One region of the Janthinobacterium sp. DSP2-3-3 genome, then DNA from elsewhere that is predicted to be linked to it. Evidence: predicted binding sites of a transcription regulator. Region 1 holds the regulator's gene; each other region holds the start of a gene.

Region 1 (5,619 bases):
GATTTAAGGCGTATTCTTCCGTAAAGAAATCTTCCAGTTGGGCACTGCCGCCTTGCGGCGTGGCCAGGCCCGCATCGTAAAAGAAACGGATGTCGCCGCCGGCGCACAGGGCTTTTTCACTACTGGAACGGATCACGACGGCGTCCACCTGCGGATCGTAGCGCCAGGCCAGCAAAGCCGCGCTCAGCGCGCGCACCATGTCCAGCGACAAGGAATTCAAGGCTTTCGGGCGGTCGAGCACGATGTGGCCCGTGCGGTTGCGAATGGAGGTCTGGACGAAGTCGCTCATGGCAAAATGAAAAAAGTGAGAACGGGAACATTCTAGCGCTTGCGAGGGGAATATTGCGTTTGACAGGTCCGGGCGCAAAAAAGGGCGCAATGTGCGCCCTTAGTTGATCACAACCGGTTCAAAGTCGCAGGCCGTAGAACACGTGGGAAAACCGTAGCGAGCAGATGTGAGTTGTGGCTGAGAAGCGGAGCTGTGCATATGCACAGTAAGCATCGGAGGCCGCAAATCGCGACGCGCAGTAGGTTTTTTGGTGTTCTTAGGCGGCGGCGAATTCTTCGTCCGAGTTGTCTGGCAGATGCTTGATCGCCTCTTTACCGTGCCCTTGCACTTTGGTTTTGTACTTCATCACTTGCCTGTCCAACTTGTCGATCAGGGTATCGATCGCGGCATACAGGTCTTGCCCCAGGCTTTCCACGTAGACGGTCTTGCCACTCAGACGCAGGTTGACTTCAGCCTTTTGACGTTTTTCTTTCTCTTTGAGGTTATCCACGGTCAGAATCACGGCAATATCGATGACTTGATCGAAATGACGTTTCACGCGTTCCAGCTTCGTTTGTACGTATTCACGGATGGCTGGTGTGACTTCGAGATGATGTCCGCTGATGGTGAGATTCATACACACTCCTAAAGATGATCGGGTTCGTGCGGTCCATCGACTCCGGCCCGCAGAGGAACCGAAAAAAACTTACAAACACTTACGCAGGCTCACTGGCGGAATTTTCAACGCTTCCCGGTATTTGGCAACAGTACGTCGCGCAATCACCATGCCTTGTTCCCCCAGCATGTCCGCAATCTTACTGTCGGATAAAGGATTTTTAGGGTCTTCTGCTCCTGTCAGTTGCACGATCAATGCCCGTATCGCCGTCGATGACGCTTCGCCCCCCGCTTCGGTGGCGACGTGGCTACCAAAGAAATATTTCAACTCAAACATGCCATGCGGGGTCAGCATGTACTTTTGAGTTGTTACCCGCGAGATAGTACTCTCGTGTAAACCCAGTGTATCAGCTATTTCACGGAGCACAAGGGGGCGCATGGCAACGGCCCCATGCGAGAAAAAGTTCTTTTGTCTTTCTACTATCGCCTGCGCCACGCGCAAGATCGTGTCAAAGCGCTGGCGCATATTCTTGATCAGCCACTTGGCTTCCTGCAACTGTGCGCCCATGGCGCCCTCACCTTTGCCCTGCTTGAGCAAGTTGGCGTACATGGCGTTGACGCGCAGGCGCGGCATGACGTCGTTGTTCAGGGTGACTTGCCAGCCATTGCGCGCGCGCTTGACGACGACGTCGGGCACCACGTAATCGGACACATCTGAGGCGAAGACGGCACCCGGATGCGGATTGCACTGGCGAATCACGGTCTGCGCTTCGCGCAAGTCTTCCTCGTCGCAATCAAGGGCTTTTTTCAGCTTGTTGAAATCGCGCTGGGCAAACCAGGCCAGATGCTTTTCCACGATGACGAGGGCCATGCGCCGCGTCACCATGGCGATATGCGGCAAACGCTTGATTTGCAAGGCAAGGCATTCGGACGCATTGCGCGCGCCCACGCCGGGCGGATCGAAACTTTGCAGCAGGGACAAGGCCGTGCGCAACTCGTCGGCGTCGATTTCCAGCTCTTGCGGCAGGCGTGCCAGGATGTCGTCGAGCGACTCTTCCAGGTAGCCATTGTCGTCGAGCGCGTCAATGATCAGCTCGACCAGCGCGCGGTCGCGCAATTCGAGCACCGTCACGCGCATCTGCTCCATCAAATGTTCGCGCAGGGTGCAGTGATGGGCTTCAAGTTGCGGGCGCGAATCTTCGTCGTCGGGCGCCTTGCCCCGGCTCGCCTCGCTCCAATCGCTGTCGCCGCCATCCGCTGCGGCCGGGCTGTCGCCAGCCTCGCCATCAAAGGTCTCCGCTTCGGCCGGCGCTGCAGGCGCCTCCTGGCTTGGCGGCTGGGGCGGTGCATCGGCCGGCGCGGCCGTGGAACTCAAGGCGCCATCGGACAGCAGGCGCAGCGAACGGTCGAGCGGATCGTCGAGGCGCTCGAGCAAGGGATTGTCCGTCAGTAATTGCTCTAGTTCCTGGTGCAATTCCAGGGTAGACAATTGCAACAGGCGTATCGATTGCTGCAACTGCGGCGTCAGTGCCAGGTGCTGCGAAGTGCGCAGCTGCAATGATTGTTTCATTGGCTCACATGCGGAAGTGTTCGCCCAGATAGACCCGGCGTACCGACTCGTTCGCGATGATGTCGTCGGGGCGTCCTGACGCCAGCACCGAGCCCTGGTTAATAATGTAGGCACGGTCGCAGATACCCAGCGTCTCGCGCACATTATGATCGGTGATGAGGACGCCGATATTGCGCTCCTTCAAGAAGCGCACGATACGCTGGATCTCGATCACGGCGATGGGGTCGACACCGGCGAACGGCTCGTCGAGCAGCACGAAACGCGGGTCGGTGGCCAGCGCGCGGGCGATTTCCACGCGGCGCCGCTCGCCGCCCGACAGGGACAGCGCCTGGTTCTCGCGCAACTTTTCAATCTGCAAGTCGGCCAGCAATTTATCCAGGCGCTCCTCGATCTCGGCCTTCTTCAGGGGACGGCCTTCGACGGTCTGGATTTCCAGCACGGCGCGGATATTGTCTTCCACCGTCAGCTTGCGAAACACGGATGCTTCCTGCGGCAGATACGACAGGCCCATCTGCGCGCGGCGGTGGATCGGCAGGCGGGAAATGTCCACGCCGCTGATATCGATGCTGCCGCCGTCCGACGGCACCAGGCCGACGATCATGTAGAACGAGGTGGTCTTGCCGGCGCCGTTCGGACCCAATAGCCCGACCACTTCGCCGCATTCGACTTGCAGCGAAACATCATGCACGACTTGCCGCTTGCCATAGGTTTTTTGCAGCCCGCGAACGATCAGGGTGCTGCCGCAACGAGTATTGTCCATTATTTCTTTCCTGGCGCAGGCGTGGCCGGCGCTTTCTCCGCCGCCGGTGCCTTGGTCTTCGGCTGGATCACCATGCGCACGCTGCCGCCATCCGCGGTACTGGTGCCGCTGTCGGAATTTTCCATCGCAAACACTTCCTTGCGGCTGTCATACGAGATGAAGGCGCCATTGGCCACGTCAGTGACTTTTGTGCCTTCCAGGCGCGTCAGCTTGGCTTTGGAAAACAGTTTCACCACTTCCGTCTTGTTGTCGTATTCCACGCGCTCCGCTTCGCCTTCGACCCACAGATCGCCTGCGCCATCGCGCTTCTGGCGGAAGGTGGCCAGCTTGCCGGGATCGGCCCAGAAGGTAATGAACTGGTAGCCTTGCGGATCTTCCGTGATCAGGGCCCGGCCCGCCTTCATGGTCAAAGTACCCTTGACCAGCACGACGTCGCCCGTCAGGGTACGCACCTGCTTGACGTCATCGACATGGCCGCTACGTGCCGTGATGACGGCTTCCTTCTCGGAATCGGCCTTCTCGGCATGCGCCACGCCCATCATGGCCAGAGAAAATACGGTCAACAGCAAGATGTTCTTCATAGTATGGTTTCCTTGTTTCATTCTGTCATTTTGCCGCCGCGGCCGGGCGCGGTTTCGGCGGGAGGACCATGCGCAGCGCATTCTGCACTTCCACCACGCCGGTAGCGTTATTGGCTTTCATGCCGATGCCATTGATGCGCGAGGCGCCCGTCAGGATATCGACAGGCACGTCCGTTTCCATTCTTTCCTCGTCCGGAAACACCGTCAGCGCTTCCGTCTTGACTGTCAGTTTCTGCGCCTTCGGACTGGCCACGCGGTCGATCACGACATTACGGTGCAGTTGCAGCCGGGTATTGTCCTGGTCGATATGCGCCAATTCCGCATTCATGTTCATCGGCGGCATGCCTGGCGTGAGCTTGCGTACGAAGGGCTGGTCGATATCGGATGAATCGTCCAGCGGATAATGCGTGAGCTTGGTGCCCGATACGATATAGCTGGGCTTGCCCGTCAAGTCCATGCGCACCAGGCTGAAATTGGTGATGAAATAGTCTGGCTCATCCAGATGCTTGCTGGCCGTGATGTCCTGGGCATTCTTGTTCATCACTTCCAACAGCCAAAAACTGCCCAGCGCAAAGACGACGGCCCCCAGCACGGTAAAAATCATGCGCCAGCGATGGGCGCCTCCTGGCTTACGCATAGGATTTCACTCTTTCAAATGTCACTGGCGGCATGGCAATGCGCCTCACTCCAGGAACGGCGCCATGACGCGCGCATAGTTGTCCTGGGCGCGCAGCAGGAATTCACAGATCTCGCGCACCGCGCCGCGGCCGCCGCCGGCCTGCGTCACATGGTGCGCCAGGCCCTGCACTTCCGGACGCCCGCCCGGCACGCTGACGGCAAAGCCCACGCGGCGCAGGATGGGCGCATCGATGACATCGTCGCCGATATAACCGCATTGCTCTTCCGTCAAGCCCGTCAGCGCCAGCAGTTCGCGAAACGGCGTCAGCTTGTCGTGGCCGCCCTGGTGCACATGGGTAATGCCCAGGTCTTGCGCGCGGCGCGCCGTGATGGCCGAGCGGCGCGCGCTGATGATGGCCGTCTGCACGCCCGATTCCTGCAGCAGCTTGATGCCCAGGCCATCATACACATTAAACGTTTTCATCATCTCGCCATCCGGGCCGAAATGCAGGCTGCCGTCGGTGAGCACGCCATCGACGTCAAAGATCATCAGTTTGACCTTGGCCGCGCGCGCCAAGTTGTCCGCTACGCTGTCCATCAGATCACCTTCGCTTGCGTCAGATCATGAATATGCAGGGCGCCCACCAGCTTGCCGTCGGCATCGACGACCAACATCTGGTTGATGCGGAACTGCTCCATCACGGCCACGGCGTCGACGGCCAGGCGCTCGGGCGCGATGCTGCGCGGCTGCGCATGCATGACGTCGCGGATCGCCACTTGCGTGAAATCCTGCACGCGCTCGAACATGCGGCGCAAGTCGCCATCGGTGAACACGCCCACAGGGCGGTCATTCGCATCGACGACGGCCGTCATGCCCATGCCCTTCTTCGTCATTTCTTCCAGCGCCTGCAGCAAGGACGCGTCCACGGGTACCTTGGGCACCCGTTCGCCGCTGCGCATGACGTCATGCACATGCGTCAGCAGGCGACGGCCCAGGGCGCCGCCAGGATGCGAGCGGGCGAAATCTTCTTCCTTGAAGCCGCGCAAGTCGAGCAAGGCCACGGCGATCGCATCGCCCAGGGCCAGGGTCACGGTGGTGCTGGCCGTCGGCGCCAGGTTCAGCGGACAGGCTTCTTTCTCAACAGAAATATCCAGGTGTACGTCGGCCAACTGGGCCAGGCTGGAGTTCGGTTTACCCGTCATGGAA
Region 2 (5,619 bases), on a different contig from region 1:
TACTGGCTGTCGTATGAATATGTGCGCAACCCGCGCAAGTACAGCGAGCAGCAATCGATGTCCGATGCGCTGGCGCGTGGCTGCTACCAGGTGCTGTCCCTGATCGGACCGTATTTACGCAATGAAACGCATTTGCTGTTTCGCAAACTGTCGGAAGAGTATGTGACCAAACTCAAGAATGACTGACGCGGCTGCTGGCGCCATGTCGTTAATTACAGGAGACATGTATGGCTTGGAAACAATTTCCCTATCCGGACGCGGCATATGTCTACACGCCGCACACTCTGGAGGCGGCCTGGGCGCGCCTGCATGCGGGCGATGTGGAGCCTTTGCCCACGCACTCTGCATTGGTGCAGGCCTGGCTGGCCTTCCATGCGGGCGACTTCGAGCGCGCCGCGAAGCTGGGTCTGGCCGTTGGCGTGCCCGGCTATGCGGTGGCGCACAAGGCGACCTGCATTTACGCCACGCACCTGGAAGTGAACGACAGCCAGAAACTCGACATGTACGAAGAAGTGGCGGAGCGCTGCGAGCGTCAGCAGAGCGAGCAGCCGGACAACCCGGCCGGCTACTACTGGCATGCCTACAGCCTGGGCCGCTACGCGCTGGGCACGTCCGTCGTCAAGGCACTGGCGCAGGGCATGGGCGCGCGCGTGCGCAACAGCCTGGACCGCACGATGACGGTGGCGCCCATGCATGCGGAAGCGCATATCGCGTTTGGGATTTATCATACGGAAATTATCGACAAGGTCGGCGCCATGATCGGCAGCCTGACCTACGGCGCCAACAAGGAAGACGGCTACCAGCATTTCAAGACGGCGCTGGCCCTGACGCCCTATTCGGCGCTGGCGCACAGCGAATATGCGCGCGCTTTGAACATGCTCGACGGAAAGAAAAAGCTGGCGGAAGCGCTGGCCCTGTATGAAAAGGCGGCCGACTGCGTGGCATTGGACGCCAAGGAACGCCTCGAGGTCGAGGCGGCGATCGATGAATTGAAAGGATAAGGATTACTGTGATCAAGGCTTTATGTGTGTACTGTGGCGCCAACGCGGGCGTCTCGCCGGACTATGCCGTGGCGGCGCGTGAATTGGCGCGCGTGCTGGTGGCAGAAAATATTTCACTGGTGTATGGCGGCGGCAAGGTTGGCCTGATGGGCGTGATCGCCGATGAAGTGCTGCGCCTGGGCGGCGAGGTAACGGGTGTGATCCCCACCCAGCTGGTTGAGCGCGAAGTGGGCCACACGGGCTTGACGCGCCAGTTCATCGTGAAGGACATGCATGAGCGCAAGGCGATGATGGCCAGCCTGTCCGATGCCTTCATCGCCATGCCCGGCGGCTATGGCACCCTGGAAGAGTTGTTCGAGATGCTCACGTGGGCCCAGCTGGGCTTGCACGCCAAGCCCATCGGCTTGCTCAATGTGGACCGTTTTTATGATGGCTTGCTGGCCTTCGTGGAAAATGGCAGGGAGCAGGGCTTCATCCGCCCGCAGCACGCGGCTTTCCTGAACGCCGAAGCCGATCCTGCGGCGCTGGTGCAGCGCCTGAAGGAGTGCGCGCCCTAGCGTCGTCAATGCAATGTAATGCAATGCAATACAGCCATGCCCTGGAAAGTGCATGGCTTTTTTATTTCTGCACGGGAAAATTGATTAAGCTCAACAAATCAATTAATAAAAATATAGCTACAATATTTTCTATTTGGCATGTTTTTTTGAAAATGAAAATGCATTTTATGCATGAGTGTGGTCTACTGGCATTGTTCAAAAGTTAGGAATATCGGACACCGACGAGTGTTGTACAGACTCCCAAAAAAAGGTGCCGATCTGCTTCAAGTTGCCACAGCCACGCTACTTCATCATCTCGAAAGGATGCTATTTTGAAACCTATGACCCTCTTGCGCGCGACCGCTGTCGCCGCCCTTCTCGCCGCTGGCGGCGCCCACGCACAAACCACCACCATCGGCTTCGATGCGCTGGAACACCCCGGCATCTTCGGTTCCGTCTTCAACTCCTATTCCGAAGGCGGCTACGATTTCGACAGCAGCTTCTTGGGCCTGTTGAGTTCTGCGCATCAAAGCAACTTTGCTTATGCGGGTTCGGCGGGCCTTGGTGCCACATTCTTGTCGAGAACAACCATGAGCCGCACCGACGGCGCAGCCTTCTCGCTGAGCTCGATCAGCCTGGCGGACTTCGTGAGCTTGCCTGGCTCCTACGACGTGACGTTCATCGGCCGTCAGGTAGGCGGCGGCACGGTGACCCAGACCTTCAGTCTCGATGGCAGCCATACTTTCAGCGATTACACGTTTACGGGCTTCAACAATCTGTTGTCGGCATCGTGGAAGGAAGGCGCCTTGCACACCTTCCAGGTCGATAATATCGCCGCCAGTGTGAGCGCCGTGCCGGAACCGGCCACGTACGGCATGCTGCTGGGCGGACTGGGTCTGCTGGCCTTCCTGCGCCGCCGCAAGAACGCCGCCTGAACCTGAACTTGAGCAGGGTGCCGGCCACGCCGGCGCCTACGCGCCTACGCGCATACGTGAAGCCGCCAGTGTTACCAGGTGGCTATGCTGACAGGCTGGCGCACGCAAACAGAACCCCCGGTGCAACTGCTGGGGGCTTCTGTTAGGAGCGCGTCACGACCACAGGCGCTGGCCCGACAGGTCGAGCTGCGTCAGGTACAGGCGCACGTCGAATTCGTACTGGTGGTATTGCGGTTCCATATACGTGCACAGCTTGTAGAACGCCTTGTCATGTTGCTTTTCTTTCACATGCGCCAGTTCGTGTACGGCGATCATGCGCAGGAATTCAAGCGGCACTTCCTTGAACATGGTGGCCACGCGGATTTCATGCTTGGCCTTGAGCTTGCCGCCTTGCACGCGCGAGATCGAGGTATGCAAGCCCAACGCATGCTGGATCACATGGATCTTGCTGTCGAATGCCACCTTGTTGATGGGCTCGGCATTGCGCAGGAATTCATTCTTCAAGTCTTGCACGTACTGGTACAGCGCTTTGTCGTTGCGCACATCGTGCGCGTTCGGGTAGCGTTTTAACAGGACTTCGCCCAGCTTGTCTTGCGCGATCAGTTGTTGCACTTGCGCTTGCGTTTGTTCGGAATAGGCGCTCAGGTATTTCAGGGATGGCTGCATGCGGGGGGGCGGGGTGGGGCGCGGAGGTGTCAGTAAGGCGAGAATGTACCATACCGCTGCGCCCCGCGCTGTGCCAACCCTTCACGGGGCCGCCTGCGCGCGCCCCGTGCCACCGTCAAGCGGCGCGCGCAGGTCAGCCTGGTCAGTCCTAGCCCTAGCCCTAGCCCCTGTCGTCCTCGTCCTCGTCCTTGCTGCCTTGCCGGCTCGCCTTGGCTTGCTGCTCGGCGCTGCCGCTGCGTGCCGTGCTACTGTTGCGGCTTTCATTGGCGCGCTGGGCCGATTGTCGGCTTTCGCCACCTTTCCTGCCGATTTCCGCCATGTGTTCGCGGTTGCGGCTGACGGCTTCACCACCTTTTTGCCCGGCCCGGCGTGCCTCTTCCGAGTCGAATTCATGCGCCGTGCCCTTTTGATGGGCTGCCTGACCGCCCTTGCTGGCAATTTCGCGTTGCTGCTCTTCGTTCATGGCGGCGAAACCGCGTTTGCTTGTGCCTTTGGCGTTGCCCGATTCGCTGGCTTTCTGGGTGTTGCCAGCGCCTTTGCCCTGCTCATTACTGTTAGCCATGTCGCTCTCCTTGCTGTCGAGTGGGAATCAGATACTCAATGCGCCTGATCGGATTGCTTGCCGGTCTCGTGGCTGCGGCCTGCACCATCGTGGCGTCCCGTGGCGTGCATTTTTTCGATGATTTCACGCTGGCGCTGTGTGGCTTTTTCCGTTTCTTCGGCCGTCTTGCGTACCACTTCATCGGCGAAAGCCACGGCTGTACGGCTGGCTTCGGGCAGGTGGTTCTCTGCCGTGCGGTTCATCTCGACATGGGCGCTGGCGACGAGGTTGCCGAGTTGCTGCTGGTACTGGCGTAGCTTGTTGCTGCCCGGCTGCACCTGCGCAGCGGCCAGCGACATGAACTCGCCCGCGTCGCGCGCGCACAGCAGTTGCTGGCTGGCGCTGTTCCATTCCTGTAGCAGGTCTTGCGCCAGCCGCAGATGCAGCTCGCCCAATTGCTGCGTCGTATCGAACAGTTTGCGCGATAGTTCTGTGGCGAAATTGCACTGGGTCTCCAGGTGGGACTTCAGGGCGGGGCTGAGACTTTGGGGGATACTGTTGGTGAACATGTTCTACCTCAATGAAAATCTGGTCCGAGAAACACCCGGTGTACCGGATGCGACGTGTGCTGAAACAAGCAAAGAGATAGACGCCAGATGGCGTGCCAGGTTCCACGCCGGATGCCGGTTTGGCGCGAGAATGGCGCTTGGCAGGCGGGAAATCGCGATGACTTTGCGCCAGATCAAATGAACCGGAATCGGCTTGCCGTCGCTGGCAGCCATGCAGCTTGTGTGGGAAATGCCGGCTTACAGGCCCGGCCGTGCGACAATAGCCGGCTCGCGGCAGCGCAGCCGATGGCCGGCGCGCGTGGCTGAGCCGAGCATAGCCCACCTTTTTTTGCCTTATTCCGCGACCATGACGCATCCCGAATATATCCTGACCCTGTCTTGCCTGGACCAGCGCGGCATCGTGCACCGCGTGTCCGGCTTCCTGGCCGAACACGGCTGCAATATCCTCGATTCCGCCCAGTTCGGCGACCAGGAATCGCAGCTGTTCTTCATGCGTGTGCATTTCGCGCTGGAAGACGGCGCCGTCAGCGACGCCCAGCTGCGCAGCGACTTCGCCGACTTGTCGCAAGTCATGCAGCTCAATGGCCAATTCCATGGCCAATTGCACGATGCGCGCGTCAAGCCGCGCGTGATGCTGATGGTGTCGAAGATCGGCCATTGCCTGAACGATTTGCTGTTCCGCTACAAGAGCGGCTTGCTGAACGTGGAAATTCCCGCCATTGTTTCGAACCACATGGAGTTCTACCAGCTGGCGGCCAGCTACAATATTCCCTTCCACCACCTGCCGCTGGCGGCCGGTGCGCCGGAAGCGGCCAAGCTGGCGCAGGAAGCGAAGATCATCGAGTTGATGGACACGCACAAGATCGACCTGGTGGTGCTGGCGCGCTACATGCAAATCCTGTCGCCCGGCCTGTGCCAGGCGCTCGACGGCCGCGCCATCAATATCCATCACTCCTTCCTGCCCAGCTTCAAGGGCGCCAAGCCGTATGCGCAGGCGCACCACCGCGGCGTCAAGCTGATCGGCGCGACGGCCCATTTCGTCACGGGCGACCTGGATGAAGGCCCCATCATCGAGCAGGATGTCGAGCGCGTCGACCATGCGATGGATGCCGAAACCCTGACGGCCATCGGCCGCGACGTCGAGTGCGTGGTGCTGGCACGCGCCGTGAAATGGTTCGTCGAGCACCGCATCCTGAAAAATGGCGATAAGACCGTGGTATTCCGCTGATCCCGTCGCCCGTACAATATTGACATCCACTTTACCGAGACAGAAACACGATGGCCCTTAAAGCAACAATTTTCAAAGCCGATCTGCAGATCGCCGACATGGACCGCAACTACTACCAGGATCACGCGCTGACCCTGGCGCGC
Region 3 (5,619 bases), on a different contig from region 1:
CTGCTGGCAAGGCCCGGCCAGCCTCATTTCTGCCGGCTTACACTGGCACGATCTGCACATCGACTCTCAATGTTTCCGTGCCGCCACCCTGGCGCACGCCGCGCACGGGCGCGGCCGAATCGTAGTCGCGCCCGATGGCCAGGCGGCAATACGCATCCGTCATCAGCCGCGCGTGCGTCACGTCGATGCTGACCCAGCCCGCGAAATCCGTGTCTTCCGTCCAGGCGTCGACCCAGGCGTGGCTGGCCGCGTGGCCCGTCGTGCCCGGATCGATGTAGCCGGACACATAACGGGCCGGGATGCCCCAGGCGTGGCAGCAGGCCAGGAACAGATGCGCATGGTCCTGGCACACGCCGCGCCCCAGGGCCAGGGCGTCGCCGGCCGTGGTGGTGACCATGGTGGCGCCGCTTTCATAGGCCACCTTGCCGACGATGTGCTCGGCCAGGCGCAGCAAATACCCGGTGCCCGCCGTCACGCGCCGATCCGGCAAGCTGGCGGCCGCCAGTTCCAGGATGGCCGGGTTGGCCTGCGTCAGGGACGTTGGCATGGTAAACAACAGCGGCGACAAGGTATCGATCAAGTTCAGCCGTCCCTTGTGCGGATAAATGGTTTCCACCACGCCATGCGCCACCAGGCTTAGCGATTGATGGCTGCCGTTAATCGTCAGCATGTGCGACAAATTGCCGTAAGCATCCGTGTAGGCATGGCACCGGCCCGGCGTGGTGATTTGCCAGGACAGGGCGCGCTGCTGCGGCTCGATACGCGGCGTCAGGTGCAGTTGCTGGATGGTGTAGGCCAGCGGCGCGCTGTAGGCGTAATGGGTTTCGTGGCGGATAGTAAGTTGCATCAGGCCGCCAAGGGAACGAGGAAGTCGCGGCTGACCCGGTTGCCCAGGTCATAAATGTTTTCCAGAAACTCGGTCAGGGTCAGGTGCAAGCCCGCCTTCATGATGTCGTCGATATGGCCAAATTTTAGCTCCGCATGCAGCTTGCCGGCAAACCTTTCCGTATCGGCCGAGACATCGTTGCGGACGTGTTTCAGGTTTTCCACCACGTCATCCATGCAGGCCAGCAAGGACCGTGGCATGTCGCCGCGCAGCATCAGCAATTCCGCCACCCGTGCCGGGGTGATCACGTCGCGGTAGACTTTGCGGTAGATTTCAAAGCCGGAAACGGAGCGCAGCAAGGCCGCCCAGTAGTAAAAGTCGCGCTGGGTGATGTCTTTCGACGTATCGCGCGCGCCGTGGAACTTCACGTCGAGGATGCGTGCCGTGTTGTCGGCCCGCTCCAGGAAGGTGCCGAGGCGGATGAAATGGATGGCTTCATCCTTGAGCATGGTGCCTAAAGTGACGCCGCGCGACAGATGCGAGCGGTACTTGACCCACTCGAAGAACTGGCTGGGGTCCGTTTCCAGTAAATTGCTTTTCAAACGCTTCTGCATGTCGAGCCAGGTGGCGTTCTGGATTTCCCACACTTCGGTCGTCAAAGTACCGCGCACGGCGCGGGCGTTTTCGCGCGCGCCCGTCAGGCAGGCGAAGATGGACGAGGGGTTGTTCGGGTCGCGCACCATGAAGTCGAGCACGTCGCGCGTGTGAAATTGACCATCGCGGCCATATTTGTGGTCGTACGCGCTTTGCAGCTCGGAAATGCCCAGGGTGGCGCGCCAGCCCTGCTCGGCGTCTTGCTCGGACTGGGGCAGCATCGACGTTTGCATGTTGACGTCGAGCATGCGCGCCGTGTTTTCCGCCCGCTCCGTGTAGCGGGCCATCCAGAACAAATGATCGGCGGTGCGGCTCAGCATGTTTTCTCTCCTGCAAAAGCGGATGTGGCTTCGAGTACCCAGGTATCCTTGGTGCCGCCGCCTTGCGAGGAATTGACCACCAGCGAGCCTTCGCCCAGAGCCACGCGGGTCAGGCCGCCCGGGACCATGGAAATCGTCTTGCCGGACAGCACAAACGGACGCAAATCGATGTGGCGCGGCGCGATGCCGGCCTCGACATACGTGGGGCAGGCGGACAGGGCGAGTGTCGGCTGGGCGATGTAGCCGGCGGGATTGGCCAGCAGGCGCTGGCGGAAATCCTCGATCTGCGCCCGGCTGGACGCCGGCCCCACCAGCATGCCATAGCCGCCCGCGCCATGCACTTCCTTGACCACCAGTTTCCCCAGGTTCGCCAGCACGTAGGACAAATCGGCCCCTTTGCGGCACTGATAGGTCGGCACGTTGTTGAGTATCGGCTCTTGCGACAGGTAGAATTTGATCATGTCGGGCACGAACGGGTAGATCGACTTGTCGTCGGCCACGCCCGTGCCGATGGCGTTCGCCAACGTCACCCGGCCGGCGCGATACACGGACAGCAGGCCCGGCACGCCCAGCGAGGAGTCGGAGCGGAAGGCCAGCGGGTCGAGGAAATCGTCATCGACCCGGCGGTAAATCACGTCAACGCGCTTGGGTCCGCGCGTGGTGCGCATGTAGACGGAATTGTCGTTGACAAACAAATCCTTGCCTTCGACCAGTTCCACGCCCATTTGTTGGGCTAAAAAGGCGTGTTCGAAGTAGGCGGAGTTGTACATGCCGGGCGTCATGACGACGACTGTCGGGTCATCCACGCCCATGGGCGCGACGGAGCGCAGGTTGTCGAGCAGCATGTCCGGATAATGGTCGACGGGCGCGATGCGGTTGCGGGCGAACAGTTCCGGGAACAGCCGCATCATCATCTTGCGGTCTTCCAGCATGTAGGACACGCCGGAAGGCACGCGCAGATTGTCTTCCAGCACATAGAATTCGCCCTGGCCCGCGCGCACGATATCGACACCGGCGATGTGCGCGTAAATGTCGGAGGCGACGGCAATGCCCTGCATTTCCGGGCGATACTGGGTATTCTTGTAGATTTGCTCGGCAGGGATGATGCCCGCCTTGATGATGTTTTGCTCATGATAAATATCATGGATGAACATGTTCAAGGCTTGCACGCGCTGCACCAGGCCCGTCTGCATCTGCGCCCATTCGGCGGCGGGGATGATGCGCGGGATGGTGTCGAACGGTATCAGACGTTCCGTGCCGGCATCGTCGCCGTAGACGGCAAACGTGATGCCGACGCGGCGAAACGTCAGATCGGCTTCGGCCCGCTTGCGGGCGATGGTCTCGGGGGATTGCTGCGCCAGCCAGTTGTCAAATTCACGATAGTGTTCACGTACCTTGCTGTCCGTACCCACTTCATCCGCAGTCATTTCATTGAAAAAATTTGCCATGTTGTGATTTCCCTTGAGCCGTGTCTACGTATAGCTCAGCAGGAAGCGTGCCAATGAGGTGCCAGCGAAAGTGTGTAAAAAACGACCATTTTTGTAGCGTCAATCCATCATCCGCACCGTTATGGTGCATTCGGTGTCAGTTCTTGGGGAGTTGGGCGCGAGGCGGCAAGAACGGCCGGCAATCGACGGCTTGACCTCAGCGGCGTCCAGCGTGCGTATCGAGACTGAAGAGTGGCATCACGGCGCGACAGTGCGCGGGAACGTCACTGTGAATACGGTGCCGACGGATTCGGATGAACTCACCGTGATCGTCGCGTCATGCACCCAAGCAGCTTCTTGGGCGATAAACAGGCCCAGACCCAGACTGGTGTTCGGTCGTGCATCCAGTTCAGCATCCAGGTTCAGTTGAACGAGCGGTTGGAAAATTGTTTTCAGTGCCTCCGGCGCGATGACCGGCCCGATGTTGCTTACCCTGACGACGATCGTCTCGGCAAGTCCCTCGGCTTCCAGCACCACCTCCTTGCCCTTGGTCGAATATTGCGCTGCATTGATCAAAAGATTGGTCGTCAACTGGTGCAGCCGCAGGCCGTCAAAGGCGCCGACCAGGCTACCGCTGGGCCGATAAATGATGGCGCTCGCAGGGTACATCGCGCGCGCGTCGGTCGCTGCTGCCTGAAATACCTCGTCCGCATCGATGCGCGTGCGCGAGGCTGGCAAGGTCGCTCCCATTTGCAGGCGCGTAAATCCGAGCAGGTCGGTCACCATCGCGCCCATCAGCATCGCGCTACGTTTGGCTTTTGTGGCAAGGCTGATCGCGTGTTCCGACATGCTCGCCTGCCGAGCCAACAAGTCCACCGCAGTTGTGATATTGGCTAAGGGCGCGCGCAGGTCATGGCTCAGTACGGCGACAAACAGATCTTTGGTGCGGTCTGCGCGTGCCGAATAGGTCACGATGGACTCGGCCAGCGCCTGGTCGATCGCTTCGTTAAACCGCACCATTTCATACGTACTCGTTGCCGACATCTGACTCACTTCCGGCAACCACAGACGCAAGACGGTTGCCCGCAGCGCTCGGAACTCCGAGCTAAGCTGCAGCAGCGAAAAATTGCTTGCGTGGCGCAGGCGACCGTGGATGGCGGCAGCGGTTTCTTCCTCGGCCGCAGGCATTGTGCTGCCCTGAGACTTATCGAATTGCTGCTGCTTGCTTTGGTTCGTTTCGATATCGAGTGCCACGGTACGCAGAATCGCCTCGGCGTGATCCCGGAGCGCCAGTTCGGACATCTGAGCGGAGTTCGGTTCGATTGTCCTCGCGAAGGCAGTCCACTCTGCAAGAATTTGCGGCATTTTGGCGTCAATAAATGCGGCGAGTTTCATTTGTTGTACTTTCATGTTGATTAAAGCCTGTGCTGGTCGCCACCAGACGGATGCAGCGCGATCTCCGCCGCGTAATGAGGGGGCTGCATAGGCTGGCGTTACTATTTTACGTCACTGTTATATCTCCCGTCGCGCCGACTTCAGCCATCGGCGCGCGTGGGGTCAGGCAGGTAGGGGACGAGAAGTACTGTGGCGCGTCCGCAGTCGATGCACGAGACGGCGCGTACCAGATGTGATGGGAACGGGCGTTATCTCGCGCGCATCAACGATGCGCGCGCCTTGCCTGGACAGGGGGGCGGAAGCGAGGGTTGCCTACGCAAAAAGCGGCGCGTGAGGACGCGCCGCCGTATCACGACTGTTACTGTAATAGCGGAAGTTCGATTTCGGCTTTCCGCGCTGCGATTGCCGCGCCCAAACCGTCTAGGTCAAGATTAGCTTTGCGTGCCTTGGGAAACATTTCGCCTTCCTCTTCACCTACGTGGTGCTCAATCTGCTCGGACAGTACCTTGACTTTGGCATCGTAGAGATCCTCGTCGGCATTCATCGAGAGTATCTGCGCAATCAGATCTTTCGCCGAGGCATGCTCGACCGTTGCTTCATCCATCAGATCGTCGTCGCCAGTCGCTTCGCGCACGGCCGGATAGAAAATTTCCTCTTCTGCCGTGGCGTGCTTGGTTAATTCCAGGCAGATTTGCGTCGCCAGCTTTTTCTTGCTCGCGCGTGAGCGGTCGCTGAGTCCTGCGTATTGCTCGAACAAGGCTTTGACGTTTTTGTGATCCTGTTCCAGAAGATCAATGGCGTCTACTTGTGTTGTGTTAGGGCTACGGCCTGTGGCGGCTGCTTCAGTTGATTTCGATGTCGTAGGCATGATGTCGATTCCTCGTAGTAATTTGGGCGCGCCGTGGCGCGCCCATGCAGGTCTTATTTCGAACGCGAACCCGAACCGGATTTATCCTTGTCTGCGGACGACGCGGATGAGCCAGAGCCAGAGCCAGAA
Region 4 (5,619 bases), on a different contig from region 1:
GTATGCTCCCAGTACTCGAATTGCTCGAGCCCCATGTAAAACGGTGTGCCATTCAAATTGCCGAGATAAATATCGGTATCACTGACATCGAACTCGCCCAGCGCGTAGCACATGGGCGCACTGCCGTCGCAGCAGCCACCCGACTGGAAAAACATCAGCGGGCCGTGACGCTGGCGCAACTTGTCCATCATTTCCAGCGCCGCATCGGTGGCGACCACCCGGGCAATTGCTGCACTCATGGCATCCCTTTCTGCGCGCCGCACCTGGATAGACAGGTGCGGTGCCTGTTGCCGGTTTAGAAGAAGCCCAGCGCTTTCGGGCTATAGCTCACCAGCAAATTCTTCGTTTGCTGGTAGTGGTCAAGCATCATCTTGTGGTTTTCGCGGCCAATACCCGACTGCTTGTAGCCGCCGAACGCGGCGTGGGCTGGATACAGGTGGTAGCAATTGGTCCACACGCGGCCCGCCTGGATGGCGCGGCCCATGCGGAAGGCGCGCGAACCGTCACGCGTCCACAAGCCGGCACCCAGGCCGTACAAGGTATCGTTGGCAATCGCCAGCGCTTCGGCCTCATCCTTGAAGGTGGTCACAGACACGACTGGCCCGAAAATCTCTTCCTGGAAGATGCGCATCTTGTTGTGGCCCTTGAACACCGTTGGACGCACGTAGTAACCGCCCTCCAGGTCGCCCGCCTGCGTGTGGCGCTCGCCGCCAGCCAGCACTTCGGCGCCTTCCTGACGGCCAATGTCGAGGTAGGACAGGATTTTTTCCAGCTGCTCCTGCGACGCCTGCGCGCCGATCATGGTGCTGGCATCGAGCGGGTTGCCCTGCTTGATGGCGGCCACGCGCTTCAAGGCCCGTTCGATGAATTTTTCGTAGATCGATTCCTGGATCAGCACGCGCGATGGACAGGTGCACACCTCGCCTTGATTCAGCGCAAACATGGTGAAGCCTTCCAGGCACTTATCGAAATAATCATCATCGGCATCCATCACGTCTTCAAAGAAGATGTTCGGCGACTTGCCGCCCAGCTCCAGGGTGACGGGAATCAGGTTTTGCGCCGCGTAACCCATGATCAAACGGCCCGTGCCCGTTTCACCCGTAAAGGCGATCTTGGCGATGCGCTTGCTCGACGCCAGCGGCTTGCCCGCTTCCAGGCCAAAACCGTTGATGATGTTCAACACCCCCGGTGGCAGCAGGTCGCCGATCAGTTCGATCAACACCATGATGGAGGCGGGGGTTTGCTCGGCCGGTTTCAAGACGACGCAATTGCCGGCGGCCAGGGCTGGCGCCAGTTTCCACACGGCCATCAGAATCGGGAAATTCCATGGAATGATCTGGCCCACGACGCCCAGCGGCTCATGGTAGTGATAGGCATACGTTTCCGCATCGATTTGCGCGACGGAACCTTCCTGGGCGCGGATGCAGCCGGCAAAGTAACGGAAATGGTCGATGGCCAGCGGAATGTCGGCATTCATCGTTTCACGGATCGGCTTGCCGTTATCGATGGTTTCCGCCGTGGCGATCAGGCTCAGGTTCTGTTCGATGCGGTCGGCGATGCGGTTTAGGATATTGGCGCGCTCGGCAGGTGAAGTCTTGCCCCAGGCATCCTTGGCGGCATGCGCGGCATCCAGCGCCAGCTCGACGTCTTCCGCCGTGGAACGGGCGATTTCGCAAAACGGCAAACCGGTGATCGGTGTGATGTTGGGAAAATATTCACCTTTTACTGGTGCAACGAACTTGCCGCCGATGTAATTGTCATAGCGTTGTTTGAAGGGGTTGGCTACGCCCAGTTTGCTGATGTCTGCGAGATTCATGTCGTCCTCTATCAGGTTAATTAGAATGGAATTGATTTAATTAAAATCAAACGTCTGTTACAGATGGGGTGAGTACACGGAGTCTTCCGCAAATGCCGTGCCAGCTCGCCGTCCCACTACCAACTTAGCCGGTTTTACCCTTGTTACAAGGGCATGGCGGCCAGATCGATGCGCTTGATCGCCACCGCACGCCGGTCGTTCAGCCCAGGGGACTGTGTGTGCGTTTTGAACAAGGCAAGACTATCCTGTTCCAATTCGGGCCAGCGCCGTCCGTTCCCTGCGCCGCTGCACAATGGAACAGGTGTACCAGTCTGTAACACCTTTGCTGTGCCGCTAGCGAATCACCACGCCCCATGGCAATTCACCCACGGCAATATCGGCCACCTTGCGCGCACTGGCCGTGTCGATGACGGAAACACTGTTCGAGCGGCCATTGGCCACGTACAGCTTGGCGCCGTCGGGCGTGATGGCCATGTTCCACGGGCGCTTGCCGACGGCTATGCTTGCCGTCACCTTGTTGCTGATCGTGTCGATCACCATCACCGTGCCATCCGTGCCATTCGAAACATACAGCTGCTTGCCACTGGGATGGACGGCGATGCCGTTGGCATTCTTGCCCGCTGGAATAGTGGCAATCGCCTTGCGCGCGGTCATGTCGATCACGTAGACGGCATTGACCAGTTCGCACGCCACGTAGGCGCGGCCCGAGTCCGGACTGAAACCGATGCCGCGTGGACGCAAGCCCACGGCAATGGAAGCCACTTGGCGGCGTTGCGCCACATCAATGACATCGACTTGCTCAGCCTCTTCTGCACTGACCAGCAGCCAGCGCCCATCGGGGCTGAAGACGGCATGTTCCGGATTGCGCCCTTGCACCTTGATGTCGGCCAGCAATGTGCCCGTCTGACCATCGAGCAAGGCCACGCTATTGTTTTCCTCGACGGCCACGGCCACGTAGTGACCGTCCTGGGAAGCACTGACGCCCTCGGGCGACTTGCCCAGCGCCACGCTGTGCACGGGCGTGCCGCCAGCGTTATCGATCAGCAACAAGGTGCTGCTGGCGGCATCCGTGACAAACAATTGGCGTCCGGTGGGGTCGGCGGCGATGCCGCGAGGACGCGTGCCGGCGGCGATCTGGCGCACCACCTGGTCGGTAGCCGTGTCGATCACGCTCAGGGTGCCCGATTTTTCATTGGGCACATAGGCAAACGGAGCGGCTTGGATGGCGCTGCTGGCGAGCGCAGGCAACAGCCAGCACACCTGGCGCAAGCGCGAGAAGAAGTTGGGCATAATCACCTTTTCAATGGCAAAACGAGGGAAAAGCGCGCGGTATCGGCGCATCTGACCATTGCTGCATGCAAACGCCGTGCCACTGACAAGCGTATAATTTCAGCCCACCAATGGAGACATGGCAGGCATATTGCTTGATAAGACTAGGCAGACCTGTGCCGCACACGCCGCTCAAGCCGGCTTTTATTCATTTGGAGAATCCGCATGCAGCATCGTTTCCGCCTGAACACCATTGCCAGTCTGTTTGTCGCCGGCAGCGCCACCCTCGCCCCCCACATCTTCGCCGCCGAGGCCGCTGACTTGGCCAACGGGCAACTCATGGACACAGTGGTCGTCAGCGGCAGCCGCATCGCCCACCCCAGCCAGGAAGTGCCGGCTTCCATCGACGTCGTCGACAGCGCCCGCATCCAGGATGGACAAATCCGCGTCAACGCGTCGGAAGCGCTGGCCGCCGTGCCGGGCCTGGTCGTGCAGAACCGTCAGAACTATGCGCAAGACTTGCAAATCTCGTCGCGCGGCTTCGGCGCCCGCTCGGCCTTCGGCGTGCGCGGCGTCAAACTGATCAGCGATGGCATTCCTGCCAGCATGCCCGACGGCCAAGGCCAGGCCGCCACCTTCAACCTCGATACGGCCGAGCGCATCGAAGTGCTGCGCGGACCGTTTTCTGCCATCTACGGCAACCACTCGGGCGGCGTGATCCAGCTGTTTTCCAGGGATGGCCAACATCCCCCATCCGTGGAACTGAACGTGACGGGCGGCAGCTACGGCACCAGCAAGGTGGACCTGACGGCGCAAGGCCAGGCAGGCGGCATCGGCTACGTGCTCAACGGTTCGCGCTTCCGCACGGATGGCTTCCGCAACCACAGCACCGCCACGCGTGAACAGGCTTTCGGCAAGATCACCGTCAAGCCCACTGCAGACAGCAAGCTGACCATCGTCGCCAACAGCCTGCACCAGGGCAATACGCAAGATCCGCTGGGCCTCACCTGGCCCACGTTTTCCCGCGACCCGCGCGCCGGTGAAATCGACGCGAGCGATACGCAAAACCCGAAGCGCACCCTGGCCGAACGCTACAACACGCGCAAGAGCATCGACCACCAGCAAATCGGTACCACCTATGAACAGGCGTTCGGCGATGACCGCCTGCATGTGATGGCGTATGGCGGCAACCGCGAGGTGATCCAGTACCAGGCATTTAATAAGGCATTCCAAAATACCAAAGTGGATGGTCTACTTAAGCATTCAGGCGGCGTGGTCGACTTCCAGCGCCAGTTCTATGGTATCGATACCAACTGGCTGCACGTGAACCAGCTGGCCGGCGGCAAGCTGAGCACCACCATCGGCATCGACTATGGCCGCTCCAGCGATGACCGCACCGGCTATGAGAACTTCATCGGCAATAGCTTTGGCGTAAAAGGCAAGCTGCGCCGCGACGAGCAAGATGTCGTCTCCAGCCTCGATCCTTATATCCAGATGGAATGGCAAAGCGGACCATGGCTGCTCAGCGCAGGTGTGCGCTACAGCAAAATGAAAGTGGCGGTCGACGACCATTTCCTCGGCAATGGCGATGACAGCGGCAGCCTGGAATTCAGCCATACGACGCCGGTGCTGGGTCTGCTCTACAAGCTCACGCCAAACGTCAACGTCTACGCCAGCGCCGCGCGCGGCTTTGAAGCGCCCACCTTGAACGAACTGTTTTACTCGGGCACGGGCGGCGGCTTCAATTACCAGCTGAAACCGGCCACCAGCACCAATCTGGAAGCGGGTGTCAAGGCCAGAATCAATAGCAACACGCATGTGAATGCGGCCGTGTTCCAGATCAAGACCAACGACGAACTCGTAGTCGACAAGTCCAGCGGCGGGCGCACCAGCTATCGCAATGCAGGTAAAACCTTGCGCCAGGGTATGGAAGTGTCGCTGGACTCCAGCCTGCCGTATGGTTTCACGACAAAAGTGGCGCTGACCAGCCTGCACGCCGTGTATGACCAGGCGTTTGGCAGCGTGCACGAAGGCAGTCGCTTGCCGGGCGTGCCCAGCGCCAACCTGTTTGCAGAACTGGCCTGGAAAGACACGCTGGAGCGTTTTGGCGCAGCGCTGGAAAGTGTGGCTAGCAACCAGGTCTACGCGGAAGACAGCAACAGCGAAAAGCCGGCACCCGGCTACACGGTGTTCAATGCGCGGTTCAATGCAAAACAAAGCGTGGGCAACTGGCGCTTCAAGGAATTTGCCCGTCTGAACAATCTTTTCGACAAGACCTACGTGGGCTCCGTCATCGTCGGCGACAGCAACAAGCGCTACTATGAAGCGGCGCCAGGCCGTAACTGGCTGCTAGGTGTCAGCGCCCAGTATTCCTTCTAATAAAAAGACCACGCCTCTTCCGATGCGCGGGCTTTTCAACTAAAGCAAGCGACTTCAGGGCCGCGCTTCCTTCACGCCATACTTTTCAAAAATGGCTTTCAGCTCGCCGCTGGTGGCCATCTCGTTCATGGCTGCCTGCAGCAACTTGCCCACAT

The links. The regulator sigma-54, encoded in region 1, starts transcription at its own class of promoters, with help from an activator protein. The targets are predictions, from matches to a motif close to TGGCANGNAANCTGCTTT.
Region 2: the regulator sigma-54 is predicted to act here: its motif matches at 1,596-1,613, upstream of ACP7DE_RS12600 (PEP-CTERM sorting domain-containing protein).
Region 3: the regulator sigma-54 is predicted to act here: its motif matches at 3,284-3,301, upstream of ACP7DE_RS05390 (circularly permuted type 2 ATP-grasp protein).
Region 4: the regulator sigma-54 is predicted to act here: its motif matches at 3,171-3,188, upstream of ACP7DE_RS27630 (beta-propeller fold lactonase family protein).

Annotation. Positions count from the first base shown of each region.
Region 1 is NZ_JAFCWA010000008.1:226,239-231,857, forward strand. Features, by position in the region: gene ACP7DE_RS17695 (enoyl-CoA hydratase/isomerase family protein) at 1-289, opposite strand, end outside; gene hpf (ribosome hibernation-promoting factor, HPF/YfiA family) at 546-905, opposite strand; gene ACP7DE_RS17705 (RNA polymerase factor sigma-54) at 975-2,453, opposite strand; gene lptB (LPS export ABC transporter ATP-binding protein) at 2,458-3,213, opposite strand; gene lptA (lipopolysaccharide transport periplasmic protein LptA) at 3,213-3,794, opposite strand; gene lptC (LPS export ABC transporter periplasmic protein LptC) at 3,820-4,431, opposite strand; gene ACP7DE_RS17725 (KdsC family phosphatase) at 4,477-5,010, opposite strand; gene ACP7DE_RS17730 (KpsF/GutQ family sugar-phosphate isomerase) at 5,010-5,619, opposite strand, start outside.
Region 2 is NZ_JAFCWA010000005.1:288,426-294,044, reverse strand. Features, by position in the region: gene ACP7DE_RS12615 (TetR/AcrR family transcriptional regulator) at 1-186, shown strand, start outside; gene ACP7DE_RS12610 (hypothetical protein) at 228-1,001, shown strand; gene ACP7DE_RS12605 (TIGR00730 family Rossman fold protein) at 1,013-1,558, shown strand; gene ACP7DE_RS12600 (PEP-CTERM sorting domain-containing protein) at 1,879-2,472, shown strand; gene ACP7DE_RS12595 (YgjP-like metallopeptidase domain-containing protein) at 2,626-3,138, opposite strand; gene ACP7DE_RS12590 (KGG domain-containing protein) at 3,299-3,700, opposite strand; gene ACP7DE_RS12585 (phasin family protein) at 3,736-4,248, opposite strand; gene purU (formyltetrahydrofolate deformylase) at 4,595-5,476, shown strand; gene ACP7DE_RS12575 (YaeQ family protein) at 5,527-5,619, shown strand, end outside.
Region 3 is NZ_JAFCWA010000002.1:298,365-303,983, reverse strand. Features, by position in the region: gene ACP7DE_RS05400 (transglutaminase family protein) at 38-847, opposite strand; gene ACP7DE_RS05395 (alpha-E domain-containing protein) at 847-1,800, opposite strand; gene ACP7DE_RS05390 (circularly permuted type 2 ATP-grasp protein) at 1,794-3,248, opposite strand; gene ACP7DE_RS05385 (sensor histidine kinase) at 3,486-4,637, opposite strand; gene ACP7DE_RS05380 (hemerythrin domain-containing protein) at 4,981-5,490, opposite strand; gene ACP7DE_RS05375 (KGG domain-containing protein) at 5,544-5,619, opposite strand, start outside.
Region 4 is NZ_JAFCWA010000024.1:8,925-14,543, forward strand. Features, by position in the region: gene ACP7DE_RS27620 (DUF779 domain-containing protein) at 1-239, opposite strand, end outside; gene adh (aldehyde dehydrogenase) at 296-1,816, opposite strand; gene ACP7DE_RS27630 (beta-propeller fold lactonase family protein) at 2,150-3,106, opposite strand; gene ACP7DE_RS27635 (TonB-dependent receptor family protein) at 3,311-5,464, shown strand; gene ACP7DE_RS27640 (substrate-binding periplasmic protein) at 5,519-5,619, opposite strand, start outside.